DNA from 2 places in the Spirillospora sp. NPDC127506 genome. Region 2 is predicted to be linked to the other one. Evidence: riboswitches for the same ligand, from Rfam matches in the RefSeq annotation. Region 2 holds a riboswitch; the other holds the start of a gene.
What was found. A riboswitch is a leader RNA that binds a small molecule or an ion and turns the genes downstream of it on or off. The one in region 2 is predicted to bind glycine.
Positions count from the first base shown of each region.

Region 1: linked by a shared signal. The riboswitch ahead of gcvP (aminomethyl-transferring glycine dehydrogenase) and the one ahead of gcvT (glycine cleavage system aminomethyltransferase GcvT) in region 2 are both predicted to bind glycine.

Region 1 covers NZ_JBEORG010000035.1:5,062-11,678, forward strand. Annotated here, with positions in the region: gene ABTW95_RS27440 (lysylphosphatidylglycerol synthase transmembrane domain-containing protein) at 1-2,424, opposite strand, end outside; glycine riboswitch at 2,719-2,813, shown strand; glycine riboswitch at 2,814-2,924, shown strand; gene gcvP (aminomethyl-transferring glycine dehydrogenase) at 2,984-5,854, shown strand; gene ABTW95_RS27450 (tetratricopeptide repeat protein) at 5,978-6,617, shown strand, end outside.
Region 2 covers NZ_JBEORG010000001.1:308,570-315,186, reverse strand. Annotated here, with positions in the region: gene ABTW95_RS01520 (hypothetical protein) at 1-774, opposite strand, end outside; gene cds1 (L-cysteine desulfhydrase Cds1) at 863-1,960, shown strand; gene ABTW95_RS01510 (M50 family metallopeptidase) at 1,950-3,248, opposite strand; gene ABTW95_RS01505 (hypothetical protein) at 3,481-3,837, shown strand; glycine riboswitch at 3,887-3,982, shown strand; glycine riboswitch at 3,987-4,072, shown strand; gene gcvT (glycine cleavage system aminomethyltransferase GcvT) at 4,144-5,283, shown strand; gene gcvH (glycine cleavage system protein GcvH) at 5,299-5,688, shown strand; gene glyA (serine hydroxymethyltransferase) at 5,685-6,617, shown strand, end outside.

The sequences.
Region 1 (6,617 bases), on a different contig from region 2:
CACCGGCAGCCAGAGAGTGAAGAGCCGGTACAGAAGGACCGCGGACGTCGCCGTCTCCGCGGAGAGCCCCGAGATCGTCAACGCGAGGGTGAGAGCGCCCTCCACGGCGCCCAGGCCGCCCGGCGTCGGCGCCGCCGAACCCACGGCGTTCGCGGTGAGGAACACCAGCACCACCGTCGTCCACGGCAGCGAACCGCCGAACGAGCGGATCGAGGAGTCCAGGCACAGGACGAACGCGAGCGTGAGCAGCACCGTGCCGCCGATGCCGGTGAACAGCTTCGTCGGGGACTGGAGCACGTCCACCAGCCGGGGGACCACGCCCGAGAACATGCTCTTCAGCCGCGACGTGACCACGCGGCGGACGCGGGGCACCGTCAGCGTCAGGCCGGCCAGAAGCCCCAGCGCCAGCACCGCGATCACGATCGTCCGGGACGGCGCCAAGTCCTGCGTCGCCTTCGCGGTCGAGCCGGTGAGGAAGCCGAACAGGACGAGCAGCAGGATGTGCGTGACCATCCCGACCAGCTGCGATGCCCCCACGCTCGCCACGGCGAGCGCCGGCCGCACCCCCGAGCGCTGCAGGAAGCGGGTGTTGACCGCCACGCCGCCCACCGCGGCGGGCGCGACGAGCTTCACGAACGACGCGGCGACCTGCACCAGGACCGTCCGGCCCAGCGGCAGGCGCTCCGGGACGAAGCCCATCAGCATGAACGCCGCCGCGACATAGCTGAGCACCGCCGCGCCGAGGGCCGCGGCGACCCAGTGCCAGCTCGCCGTGGCCGCCAGGTAGCCGACGTCCAGGCTGGTCACCTGCGGGATGACGATGTACGCGGCGAACGACAGGGCCACCACGCTGACGATCGTGCGGGGCCGGAACCGCTCCAGCCGCGCCGGCGCCGCCTCGACCTCCGGCTTCAGCCGGACGATCTGCTCCCGGATCCGGGTCAGCAACTCCCGGTCGCGCCGCAGCGCCTGCCGCGTCGTCCGGGACAGCGCCACCCGCTGCAGCAGCGGCACCGCCCCGCCGAGCGCCTCCTCGCCGAGCACCGACGCGGCGGTCCGCACCGCCCGCTCCGGCCCGGCCCGCAGCGCCAGCGTGGTGAGCAGCTGCGCCAGATCGAGCCGCAGCGCCAGATCGCCCGCCGCCGTCTCCCCGGCGCGCAGGTCGGTCACGTAGGCGAGGCCGTCCTCGCCGATCAGCAGCGCCCCGTCCTGCAGCCGCCGGTGCGCGAGCCGGCCCCCCTGCATCGCCCGGAACTGCCGCCATATGTCGGTGAGCAGCTCGTCGGTGACCTCCTCGTCGGGGACGTCGCCGAGCCGCCGCCCCGGCACGTGCTCGTAGGCCAGCAGCGCCGCCTCCGTGCCGACCTCGCAGGTGCCGGCCAGCCGCGGGGTGCGGGCGCCCGCCGCGTCCACCGCGTACGCCATCAGCGACTCCTGCTCCAGCGACCGGCGCAGCGACCGCAGCGTCCGCCCGCTCGTGGCGCCGCGCAGCCGCAGCAGCCGCCAGATCCGGTACAGCAGCCCGGCGGTCTGCTGGTCGCGGTCCAGGACCCGGACCTCCAGGTCCCAGTCGCCGTGGACGCCCCGGCAGGCGGGCGGGCGGGCGCCGTACCCGCCGCCGCCGGGCGCGAGGACGACGCCGTAGCGGCGCCCGTCCTCGGTGTCGTCGGAGGGCTCGTCGAGCCGCGCGCCCCGCTTCGGCCGCAGCCCGAGCCGCTCCAGCGACGCCACCACCGCCCGGCCCGCCGGCCGCGGGTTCGGCGTGCCGACCGCGTACAGCGTGCCGTGCCCGATGGCGCGGCCGAGGCAGTAGGTGGCGGCGAGCGCGGCGACGGAGGCGTAGGACGCGGTGAGCCCGGTCAGCGCCGCCAGCCCGATCATGGTCCAGGTCGCGGCCTGCCAACGGGCGCGGCCCGCCATCCCGACCGCGCTCACGAACGCGATCACGGGCGCGATGTCGGTGTGCACGGGCGCGGTCTCGGTGCCGCCCCAGATCAGCGAGTCGAGCACGCCGCCCGGCGCCGCCCGCACCACCAGGTCGTCCAGGCCCACCGTGATCCCGAACGCGATCACGGCGGCGAGCAGCGCGATCGCGACGCGCGTCCCGTCCTTGCGGAACAGCCGCTCGACGGCGAACGCGATCGGCACCGCCAGCACCCCGAAGCTCGACACCAGCGTCGCCAGCGTCAGCAGCAGCCGCGGCGCGTGCGCGGTGCCCTCCGCGATGTCGGTCTGCAGGCCGTGCGTGGTCTGCTGCGCGATCGACACCAGCAGCATCACCGCCGCCAGCCCCACCACCGACGCCGCGAACCTGATCGCGTCGGACGGCCGGCGGATCCGGTCGGGCTGGGCGGGCTCGTCGACGGGCACGCCGGCGGTCGCGCCGTGCCGCGGGCGCACCGTGCCGTCGTGGGTCTGTGTCACGCCGTACCGCCGCCCTGACCGTCCGCCATCGTGATCAGCGTCCCAGAATCCGGGGCGCGGCGTCGAGTGCCGTCCCGGCCCCCGGCCGGTCGCGCGTGCACCTCGCAGCCCCATCTCCGTCCCCGTGGCCCGAGGTCCGTCTTGTCCCAGGTGAGTGAGCACATCGTACCGGCCGGTACCACCCGGGGCGGTGGGGACGGCACCCGTGTCCGCGCGGGGGACGCCCCCACCCGCCGGGGCCCGGGACGACCGCAAGGACCCGGCTTTGGGTAGGGTTTCGTGAGGACATGCCGTCGACCCTGGGCGGGAGAGACCCCGTGCAGCCAGCGCGGGGCGCCGAAGGGGCAACCTCCCCGGAACCTCTCAGGCAAAAGGACCGCTCGGGCGAGGCACCTCTGGAAAGCAGGCGTCGATCCCCGCGGGCGGGGAAGGCGGCTCACCGAAGGGGAAATCCCGCCGCGCGGGTGAAGCTCTCAGGTGCCGATGACAGAGGGGGAGACCTGCCGCCGGCCCGCGCCGGCGGCGGACCTGAGCGACCGCAGCAGCCAGGAGGCTCTCCATGACCGCCCAGTTCTTCGCCCCCGTGGCCGCGCCGCAGCGGCCGCGCGCCGTGTTCGCCGACCGGCACATCGGCCCCGGCCCGGACGACCACGCCCGGATGCTGGCCGCCATCGGCTACTCCGGCGCCGAGGCGCTGATCGACGCCGCGGTCCCCGCCGCGATCCGCACCGGCCGCCCGCTGGACCTGCCGCCCGCGCTCAGCGAGTCCGCCGCGCTGGACCGGCTCCGCGAGCTGGCGTCCCGCAACACCGTGCTGACGTCCATGATCGGCCTCGGCTACCACGGGACGACCACCCCCGGCGTGATCATGCGGAACGTCCTGGAGAACCCCGGCTGGTACACCGCCTACACGCCCTACCAGCCGGAGATCTCGCAGGGCCGGCTCGAGGCGCTGCTGAACTTCCAGACCGTGGTCGCCGACCTGACCGGGCTGCCCGTCGCGAACGCCTCCCTGCTGGACGAGGGCACCGCCGCCGCCGAGGCGATGGCCCTCGCGCACCGCGTGTCCAAGCGCAAGGAGCCCGGGACGTTCCTCGTCGACGCCGACGCGCTCCCGCAGACCGCCGAGGTCATCCGGACCCGGGCGGTCCCGCTGGGCATCGAGGTGGTGACCGCAGACCTGTCCGAGGGGCTGCCGGACGGCGACTTCTTCGGCGTCCTGCTGCAGTACCCGGGCGCGTCCGGGGCCGTCCGCGACCTGGCGCCGGTCATCGCGCAGGCGCACGAGCGCGGCGCGAAGGCGGTCGTGGCCGCCGACCTGCTGGCGCTGACGCTGCTGCGCCCGCCGGGCGAGTCCGGCGCCGACATCGCCGTGGGCTCCGCGCAGCGGTTCGGCGTCCCCTACGGCTTCGGCGGCCCGCACGCCGGCTACATGGCGGTCGGCGAGGGCATCCAGCGGCAGCTGCCCGGACGCCTCGTCGGCGTGTCCGTCGACGCCGACGGCGCGACCGCCTACCGGCTGGCGCTGCAGACCCGCGAGCAGCACATCCGCCGCGAGAAGGCCACCAGCAACATCTGCACCGCCCAGGTCCTCCTCGCCGTGATGGCGGGCATGTACGCCGTCTACCACGGCCCCGAGGGGCTGGCCGCGATAGCGCAGCGCGCGCACCGCCGCGCCGCCGAGATCGCCGCCGGGCTGCGCGCCGCCGGCGTCGAGGTCGTGCACGGCGCGTTCTTCGACACCGTCCTCGCCCGCGTGCCCGGACGGGCCGCCGAGGTCGTCGCCGCGGCCCGCGAGCGCGGGATCAACCTGCGCCAGGACGGCCCCGACCGCGTCGGCGTCGCCTGCGACGAGACCACGCTGCCCGAGCACGTCGCCGCCGTCCTCGACGCGTTCGGCGCCGCCCCCGCCGGCGACGCCGCCGAGGCGATCCCGGACGCGCTGCGCCGCGAGAGCCCCTACCTCACCCACCCGGTCTTCCACGCGCACCGCTCCGAGACCGCGATGCTGCGCTACCTGCGCCGCCTCCAGGACAAGGACGTCGCGCTCGACCGGTCCATGATCCCGCTCGGCTCCTGCACGATGAAGCTGAACGCGACCGCCGAGATGGAGCCGATCACCTGGCCGCAGTTCGCGGACATCCACCCGTTCGCGCCCGTCGACCAGGCCGCCGGCTACCTCGAGCTGATCGGCGAGCTGGAGGACGCCCTCGCCGAGATCACCGGGTACGCGAAGGTGTCCGTCCAGCCGAACGCGGGCTCGCAGGGCGAGCTGGCCGGGCTCCTCGCGATCCGCGGCTACCACGCGTCCCGCGGCGAGGAGCACCGCGACGTCTGCCTGATCCCCTCCTCGGCGCACGGCACCAACGCCGCCAGCGCCGCCATGGCCGGGATGCGCGTCGTCGTCGTGAAGTGCGACGAGGGCGGCAACGTGGCGCTGGACGATCTGCACGCCAAGATCGACCAGCACCGCGGCCGGCTCGCCGCGATCATGGTGACCTACCCGTCCACGCACGGCGTCTTCGAGGAGACGATCACCGAGGTGTGCGGCGCCGTCCACGAGGCGGGCGGCCAGGTCTACGTCGACGGCGCCAACCTGAACGCGCTCGTCGGCCTCGCCCGCCCCGGCGAGTTCGGCTCGGACGTCTCGCACCTCAACCTGCACAAGACGTTCTGCATCCCGCACGGCGGCGGCGGGCCCGGCGTCGGCCCGATCGGCGTCCGCGAGCACCTCGTCCCGTTCCTGCCGAACCACCCGCTCCGCGCGGAGGCGGGCCCGGAGACGGGCGTCGGCCCGGTCTCCGCGGCCCCGTGGGGGTCGGCGGGCATCCTGCCGATCTCCTGGGCCTACATCGCCATGATGGGCCCGGACGGCCTGCGCGCCGCCACCGAGGGCGCGATCATCGCCGCGAACTACCTCGCCGCGCGGCTCGCCCCGCACTACCCGATCCTCTACACCGGCCGGAACGGCCTGGTCGCGCACGAGTGCATCGCCGACCTCCGCAAGATCACCAAGGAGACGGGGATCACCGCCGAGGACGTCGCCAAGCGCCTCATCGACTACGGCTTCCACGCCCCGACGCTCTCCTTCCCGGTGGCCGGCACGCTGATGATCGAGCCCACCGAGTCCGAGGACCTCGCCGAGCTCGACCGCTTCTGCGACGCCATGATCGCGATCCGCCGGGAGATCCAGCGGGTCGCCGACGGCTCCTACGACCGCGAGGACAACCCGCTCAAGAACGCCCCGCACACCGCCGCCTGCCTGCTCTCCGACGACTGGAAGCACCCCTACACCCGCGAGGAGGCCGCCTACCCCGTCCCGTCCCTGCGCGAGGGCAAGTACTGGCCTCCCGTCCGCCGGATAGACCAGGCCTACGGCGACCGCAACCTGGTCTGCTCATGCCCGCCGCCCGAGGCGTTCGAGGACTGACCGGCCCGCCCCTGGGCGAATTCATGATCTTGATGGGGGTTTCGGGGTGTCGTCGCGGGACGCGGCGGGGCCGGGTCGCTAGTCTCGGTGCGGACTTCCAGGAGCCGCAGAGGGCAGAGGCCGATGAGCGAGTTGCCGGACGAGACGTCCGACCCGGCGCGGATGTGCGAGGAGGCCCGGAGCCTCGCCGAGAACGGCGAGGCGGGGCGGGCGGCGCTGCTGTTCGAGAAGGTGCTGGGCATGGGCGAGACGCCGTGCCGGGCGCAGGCGGCGCTCGGGCTCGCCGTCGTCCTCGACGACGCGGGGGAGGTGGAGCGGGCCAGGGAGGCCGACCGGGCCGCGATCGCCACCGCCGACCCGGAGTACGGGCCGCGCGCCGCCTACCATCTGGCGCTGACCTATGAGCGGGCGGGCGAGCCGGAGGCGGCGGCGCCCGCGTGGGGCGCGGTGGTCGACTTCGGCAACCCCGCCTACCTGCCGCCCGCCCACCTGGCCCTGGCCCGCATCGCCGACGACGCCGGCGACTTCGACGCGGCGCGGGACCACTGGGAGTCGGCGATCGGGACGGGCGACGCCGAGTACGGGCCGCTCGCCGCGCACGACCTGGCGCAGCGGCTGCTGGAGCGCGGCGACCCGGCGCGGGCGCAGCGGATCCTGGCGGCGGGGCTGCGGCTGATCGACCGGGACGCCGCCCCGTACGCGTACGCGCGGCTCGCCGTCGCGCTCGGCATCTCCTACCTCGACCAGGCGATCGGCGCGTTCG
Region 2 (6,617 bases):
GCGGCGCTGCAGCAGGTCGGGCGGGATGAGGTCGTGCCGCCCCGCGATGAACTCCTGCACCCAGATCTTGCCGCGGATGAGCGGCCGGCGGATCTGCCTCTCCCGGCGGACGGCCCGCTGGTAGCGGCGCGAATCCGGCGGGTAGCGCCAGCGCGACCACGGGGAGCCCGGCCGCGCCACCCGGATCGCGCCGACGATCAGCAGGGCGGGGACGAACAGGCCGATGAGGCCGGTCCAGATCTTGCCCTTGAGCAGCGTGATCACCGCGAACACCAGGTTGATGACCAGGGACGCCACGTAGACGCGGGTCAGGATGCCGGTGCCGGGGTCGGGCGCGATGCCCTCGTAGCCGAGCGGGCGGATCCCGAGCAGCAGCAGCCCGGTCACCGCGATCGCGACGAACACGGCGTCGACGGACGCGCGGCCCTTCTCCGTCCAGTAGACGTCCTGGAGGTGCAGGATGAGCGCGAACTCGTCCAGGACGAGGGCGGAGCCCATGCCGAACACTGCGGCGGCCGCGACGCTCAGGCCCGTGTAGGCGTCCGGTACGGCGAGGCTGCCGACCCCGCCCGCCAGCATCAGGACGACGCCGAACACGACATGGTGGATGTGCACGTCGCCGGCGGTCACGTTGTTGAACCACCAGCGCACGTCCGCCCGGATCAGCCGGACGTTCACCCGCGTCAGCACGAAAGTGATCAGGAACGCGACGAAGAAGCCGAACAGCGGGAGCCGCCCGGTCGCCACGATCCGTTCGTCGAACATCTCGATCATCTGCCCCCCGCTGCCTCCATGATGCACCGTGACATGCGCGGATATCGTGGGACCCGGCCGATCGACGACGATCGAGGAGAACACCGACGTGAGCCGCATCGTGGACCGCTGCGATCCCGGGTACCGGGCCTGGATCGCCGAGGCGATCCGGCTGGTCGACGCCGACGCCAACCGCAGCGCGGACACGCACCTCCACGTGTTCCCGCTGCCGCCGGAGTGGGGCATCGACCTGTACCTGAAGGACGAGTCGGTCCACCCGACGGGTTCGCTGAAGCACCGGCTCGCGCGGTCGCTGTTCCTCTACGGGCTGGCCAACGGCTGGATCCGCGAGGACACCACGGTCATCGAGGCGTCCAGCGGGTCCACGGCGGTGTCGGAGGCGTACTTCGCGCGGCTGCTCGGCCTGCCGTTCATCGCGGTGATGCCCGCCTCGACCAGCCCGGAGAAGATCCAGCTGATCGAGTTCCACGGGGGCCGCTGCCACCTGGTGGACGACCCGTCCGCGATCTACGACGAGGCGCGGCGGCTCGCGGCCGGGTGCGGCGGGCACTTCATGGACCAGTTCACCTACGCCGAGCGCGCGACGGACTGGCGCGGCAACAACAACATCGCCGAGTCGATCTTCGAGCAGATGCGGCTGGAGCGGTTCCCGGAGCCGTCCTGGATCGTGGTCGGCGCGGGCACCGGCGGGACGTCCGCGACGATCGGCCGGTACGCGCGCTACCGGCGGTTCCAGACGCGGCTCGCCGTCGTCGACCCCGAGGGCTCGGCGTTCCACGGCTCGTTCGCCGACGGCGACCCGGACCGGACGGCGGCCGGCTCGCGGATCGAGGGCATCGGCCGGCCCCGCGTGGAGCCGTCGTTCCTGCCGACGGTCATCGACCGGATGATCCGGGTGCCGGACGCGGCGTCCGTCGCGGCGATGCGCTGGACGGCCGAGGTCAGCGGCCGCAACGTGGGCGGCTCGACCGGCACCAACATGTGGGGCGCGGCGGAGCTGATCGCGGAGATGCGGGCGCGCGGCGAGCGCGGCAGCGTCGTCACGCTGATCTGCGACGGCGGCGAGCGCTACTCCGGCACCTACGGGTCGGACGCGTGGCTCGCCGCGCAGGGCCTCGACATCGAGCCCTACCTCGCCGCGCTGAACGATTTCCGGAAGACGGGCGAGATGCCCGCTATCCCGTGACGGTGACGGGGTTCACGAGGTCGGCGTAGATCAGCAGGCCGCCCATGACGATCAGCACGACCGCCATCACGTACGTGACCGGCAGCGCCTTGGCGACGTCCACGTAGCCGGGGTCGGGCCTGCGGAAGATCTTCGCGAACGCCTTCTTCACGGCCTCCAGCAGGGCGCCGGCGATGTGGCCGCCGTCCAGCGGGAGCAGCGGGACGAGGTTGAACAGCCCGACCGCGAGGTTCAGCGACCCGAGCAGCATCACGAAGAACGACACCTTCTCGGCGCCGGTGTAGTCGTGGGACGCGGCGACCTCGCCGCCGATCCGGCTGACGCCGACGACGCCGACCGGCCCGTTCGGGTCGCGCTTCTCGTCGCCGAACGCGGCGTTCCAGACGCCGACCATCTTCTGCGGCATCCGGAAGAGCGCGCCCGCGGTGCGCGCGGTCAGGTCGGTCATCGTGCTCGCGACCGCGCCCGGCCCCTGCCGCTCCATCGCCTGCGCCGGCGTGATGCCGAGGAACCCGACGTTGACGATCTTGTCGGGGTCGTCCAGGTCGTGCATCTGGTTGCGGGTGATCGGCACGTCGAGCCGCAGGTTCCGCCCGCCGCGCTCGACGGTCATCGGGACGGTCCTGCCGCCGCTGTCGCGGATCAGCACCCGCAGCTCGTCGTAGTCGTCGATCTTCTTGCCGCCGAACGACACGATACGGTCGCCGGCCTTCAGCCCGACCTGCGCGGCCGGGGTGGGGGCGGCGTTCGCCGGGCAGTCCTTCAGCTGCGACTGGCTGGCGGGCACCATGCAGTCGTGGACCTGCTCGATCACCGGCTGCGGCTGCTTGACGCCGATCCCCATCAGCAGGATCGCGAAGAACATCACCGCGAGCACCAGGTTCATCGCGGGGCCGCCGAACATGATGAGCATCTTCTGCCACCACTTCTTGGCGTAGAACACGCGGTCCTCGTCGCCCGGCCTGATCTCCTCCATCGCGGCGCCGCGGGCCGACTCGATGAGCCCCTGCCACGGGCCGGTGCTGACCTGCCGCACCTGCCCGGGGGCGTCGCCCTTGCGCGGCGGCAGCATCCCGATCATGCGGATGTAGCCGCCGAGCGGGATCCACTTGACGCCGTACTCGGTCTCGCCCTTGCGCCTGGACCACATCGTCGGCCCGAACCCGACCATGAACTGGGTCGTCCGCACCTTGAAGAGCTTGGCGAAGGAGAAATGCCCGAGCTCGTGCAGCGCGATGGACACCAGCAGGCCGAAGAACAGGATCAGCATTCCCGCCAGGTAGACCATCCGGCGTGCCCTTCAACTCGTGCGCCCGCGCTCACCGCGGGTGATCTCGGGTGACCAACTCAGGGTACGTTACGGAACCCGATCCGGTTTAAGTCAACCGAGACTGCGCGGACGCCCGTTTGATGCGAGTTGCTAAACCGGGCCCGCGGCATTGGCACGCGCCGCGATATCCGCGCGCCGCCCCGCCCGCGCATCATGGGCCGGTCCCGTCCCCGGTGCACGGAGGTCCACCTTGAAGCTCGGTCATGTGGCGGTGCTGGCGCTCGTGCTGGCGCTCAGCGGATGCGGCGGCTCCGGCGACGGCGGCTCCGGCGACGGCGGCTCCGGCGACGGCAAAGGCGCACCGCCCTCGCCCGCGGCCTCGGCACCGGCGTCGGCGCCGTCCGGCGCGCCCGGGAAAGGCGGCGCGCCGACGCCCGGACCGTCCAGCGCGGCCGAGAGGTTCAACGACTGCATGCACCGCCAGGGCGTGAAACTGCCGAGCCCGAACCCGTCGACGACGCCCGGCAAGGCGGAGCTGGAGAAGATGAAGGCGGCCCTGCGGGCGTGCGTGAGGTCGCTGTCCGCGTCGCCGTCGCCGGCGGGCTGACGGCGGGTGGTCGCGGGGCAGGGCCGCTGCTAGATTTGCGGTCAGCCGTTGATCCCGTGCGGGAGAGTCCCACGCAGCCGGCGTGGGGCGCCGAAGGAGCAAATCCTCCCCGGAACCTCTCAGGCCCACGGACCGCACGGGCCAGGCGACCTCTGGAAAGCGGGGACCCGGTCCCCCGCCGAAGGTGAAAGCCCGCGTGCAGGCGGGTGAAGCTCTCAGGCGCAGATGACAGAGGGGGAGGCACCGAGACGCCCGGTGCGCGAGTGGGACGATGGACCACGCGCCCGTGACGAAGGAGCCGAACCGATGTCCGCCGAGTCAAAGTCCGCCGAGCCGAAGACCACCCCGCTGCACGAGGTCCACCGGGACCTCGGCGCGAACATGGTCGACTTCGCCGGCTACCTGATGCCGCTGCGCTACAGGAGCGAGACGGCCGAGCACGAGGCCGTCCGCACCGGCGCCGGGCTGTTCGACCTGTCGCACATGGGGGAGATCTTCGTGTCCGGGCCGGGCGCCGGGGCGGCCCTCGACTACGCGCTGGTCGGGAACCTGTCCCCGATGGCGGTCGGCAAGGCCCGCTACACGATGCTCTGCGCGCCGGACGGCGGCGTCCTCGACGACCTGATCGTGTACCGGCTCGCCGACCGGGAGGCGGCGGGAGGCGGCCGCGGGGGCGAAGCGCAGACCTGGATGGTCGTCGCGAACGCCGCGAACACCGCCGTCGTCCGGGACGCGCTGACCGAGCGGGCGGCGGGCTTCGAGGCGGTCGTCGACGACCGCTCCGACGCCTACGCGCTGATCGCCCTGCAGGGCCCGCGCTCGCAGGAGATCCTCGAACGGTTCACCGAGGCGACGCTCGCCGGCCTCAGGTACTACGCGATCCTGGCGGACCGGGTCGCGGGCGTCGACGCGCTGGTCGCCCGCACCGGGTACACGGGCGAGGACGGCTTCGAGCTGTTCGTGGACGCCTCCGACGCGGTCCCGCTGTGGCGGGCGCTCGCCGCGGTGGACGGGGTCGTCCCGGCGGGGCTCGCGGCGCGCGACTCGCTGCGCCTGGAAGCGGGCATGCCGCTGTACGGCAACGAGCTGACCGCCGAGACCAACCCGTTCGAGGCGGGCCTCGGCCGGGTCGTGAAGCTGGACAAGCCCGTCGATTTCGTGGGCAAGGCGGCCCTGGCGGCGCAGGCGCAGACCCCGCCGGGCCGTAGGCTCGTGGGACTGGCCGCGCGCGGGCGTCGCGCGCCGCGGAAGGGGTACCAGGTCGTCACGTCCGGCGGCACGCCGTGCGGGGTGGTGACGAGCGGCGCCCCTTCGCCCACACTGGGCAAGCCGATCGCCCTGGCCTACCTCGACAGCGGCGTCGAGGAGTCGGGCCTGGCCGTGGACGTCCGCGGCCGGCACGAGCCGGTGGACGTGGTCGACCTGCCGTTCTACAAGCGTCCCTGAAAGAGAGAGAACATCGTGAGCGTTCCGGAGCAGCTCCGCTACAGCGAAGAGCACGAGTGGGTGTCCGGCCTCGGCGGCGAGGACGGCATCGTCACCGTCGGCATCACGGCGCACGCCGCCGACGCGCTCGGCGAGATCGTCTACCTCGAGCTGCAGCCGTCCGAGGGCGACACCGTCGAGGCGGGCGAGCCCTGCGGCGAGGTCGAGTCGACCAAGTCGGTGAGCGACCTGTACTCCCCGGTCAGCGGCGAGGTCACCGCGATCAACAGCGCGGTGGTGGACGAGCCGAAGGTGATCAACGACGACCCGTACGGCGAGGGCTGGATCTTCAAGGTGCGGATCTCCGACGAGCCCGGCGACCTGCTCGACTCGGCCGCCTACGAGAAGCTGATCGAGGAAGCATGAGCCTCTACGACTCCCTCGCGGCGGCCGATCCCGAGGTCGCCGAGGCCGTCGCCGCGGAGCTGCGCCGCCAGCAGTCCACGCTGGAAATGATCGCGTCGGAGAACTTCGCGCCGGTCTCCGTGCTGGAGGCGCAGGGCTCCGTGCTGACGAACAAGTACGCCGAGGGCTACCCGGGCAGGCGGTACTACGGCGGCTGCGAGTACGTCGACGTCACCGAGCAGCTCGCCATCGACCGGGCGAAGGCGCTGTTCGGCGCCGAGCACGCGAACGTCCAGCCGCACAGCGGGGCGCAGGCCAACACGGCGGTGTACTTCGCGCTGCTGCAGCACGGCGACACGATCCTGGGGCTCGACCTCGCGCACGGCGGCCACCTGACCCACGGGATGCGGCTGAACTACTCGGGCAAGACGCTGAACGTGGTGCCGTACCACGTCCGCGCCGAGGACGGCCTGGTCGACATGGACGAGGTCGCCTCGCTCGCGGCCGAGCACCGGCCCAAGATGATCGTGGCGGGCTGGTCGGCGTACCCGCGGCAGCTCGACTTCCCGGCGTTCCGCAAGATCGCCGACTCGGTCGGGGCGCTGCTCATGGTCGACATGGCGCACTTCGCCGGGCTCGTCGCGGCGGGGCTGCACCCGTCGCCGGTCCCGCACGCGGACATCGTCACGACGACCACGCACAAGACGCTCGGCGGCCCGCGCGGCGGGCTGATCCTCGCCCGCGAGGAGTTCGGCAAGAAGATCAACTCGGCGGTGTTCCCCGGCATGCAGGGCGGCCCGCTGGAGCACGTGATCGCCGCCAAGGCCGTCGCCCTCAAGATCGCCGCGTCGGAGGAGTTCAAGGCCCGGCAGGCCCGCACCGTCGAGGGCGCGAAGCTGCTCGCGGAGCGCCTCCTCGCCGAGGACTCCGCCAAGGCGGGCGTGAAGGTC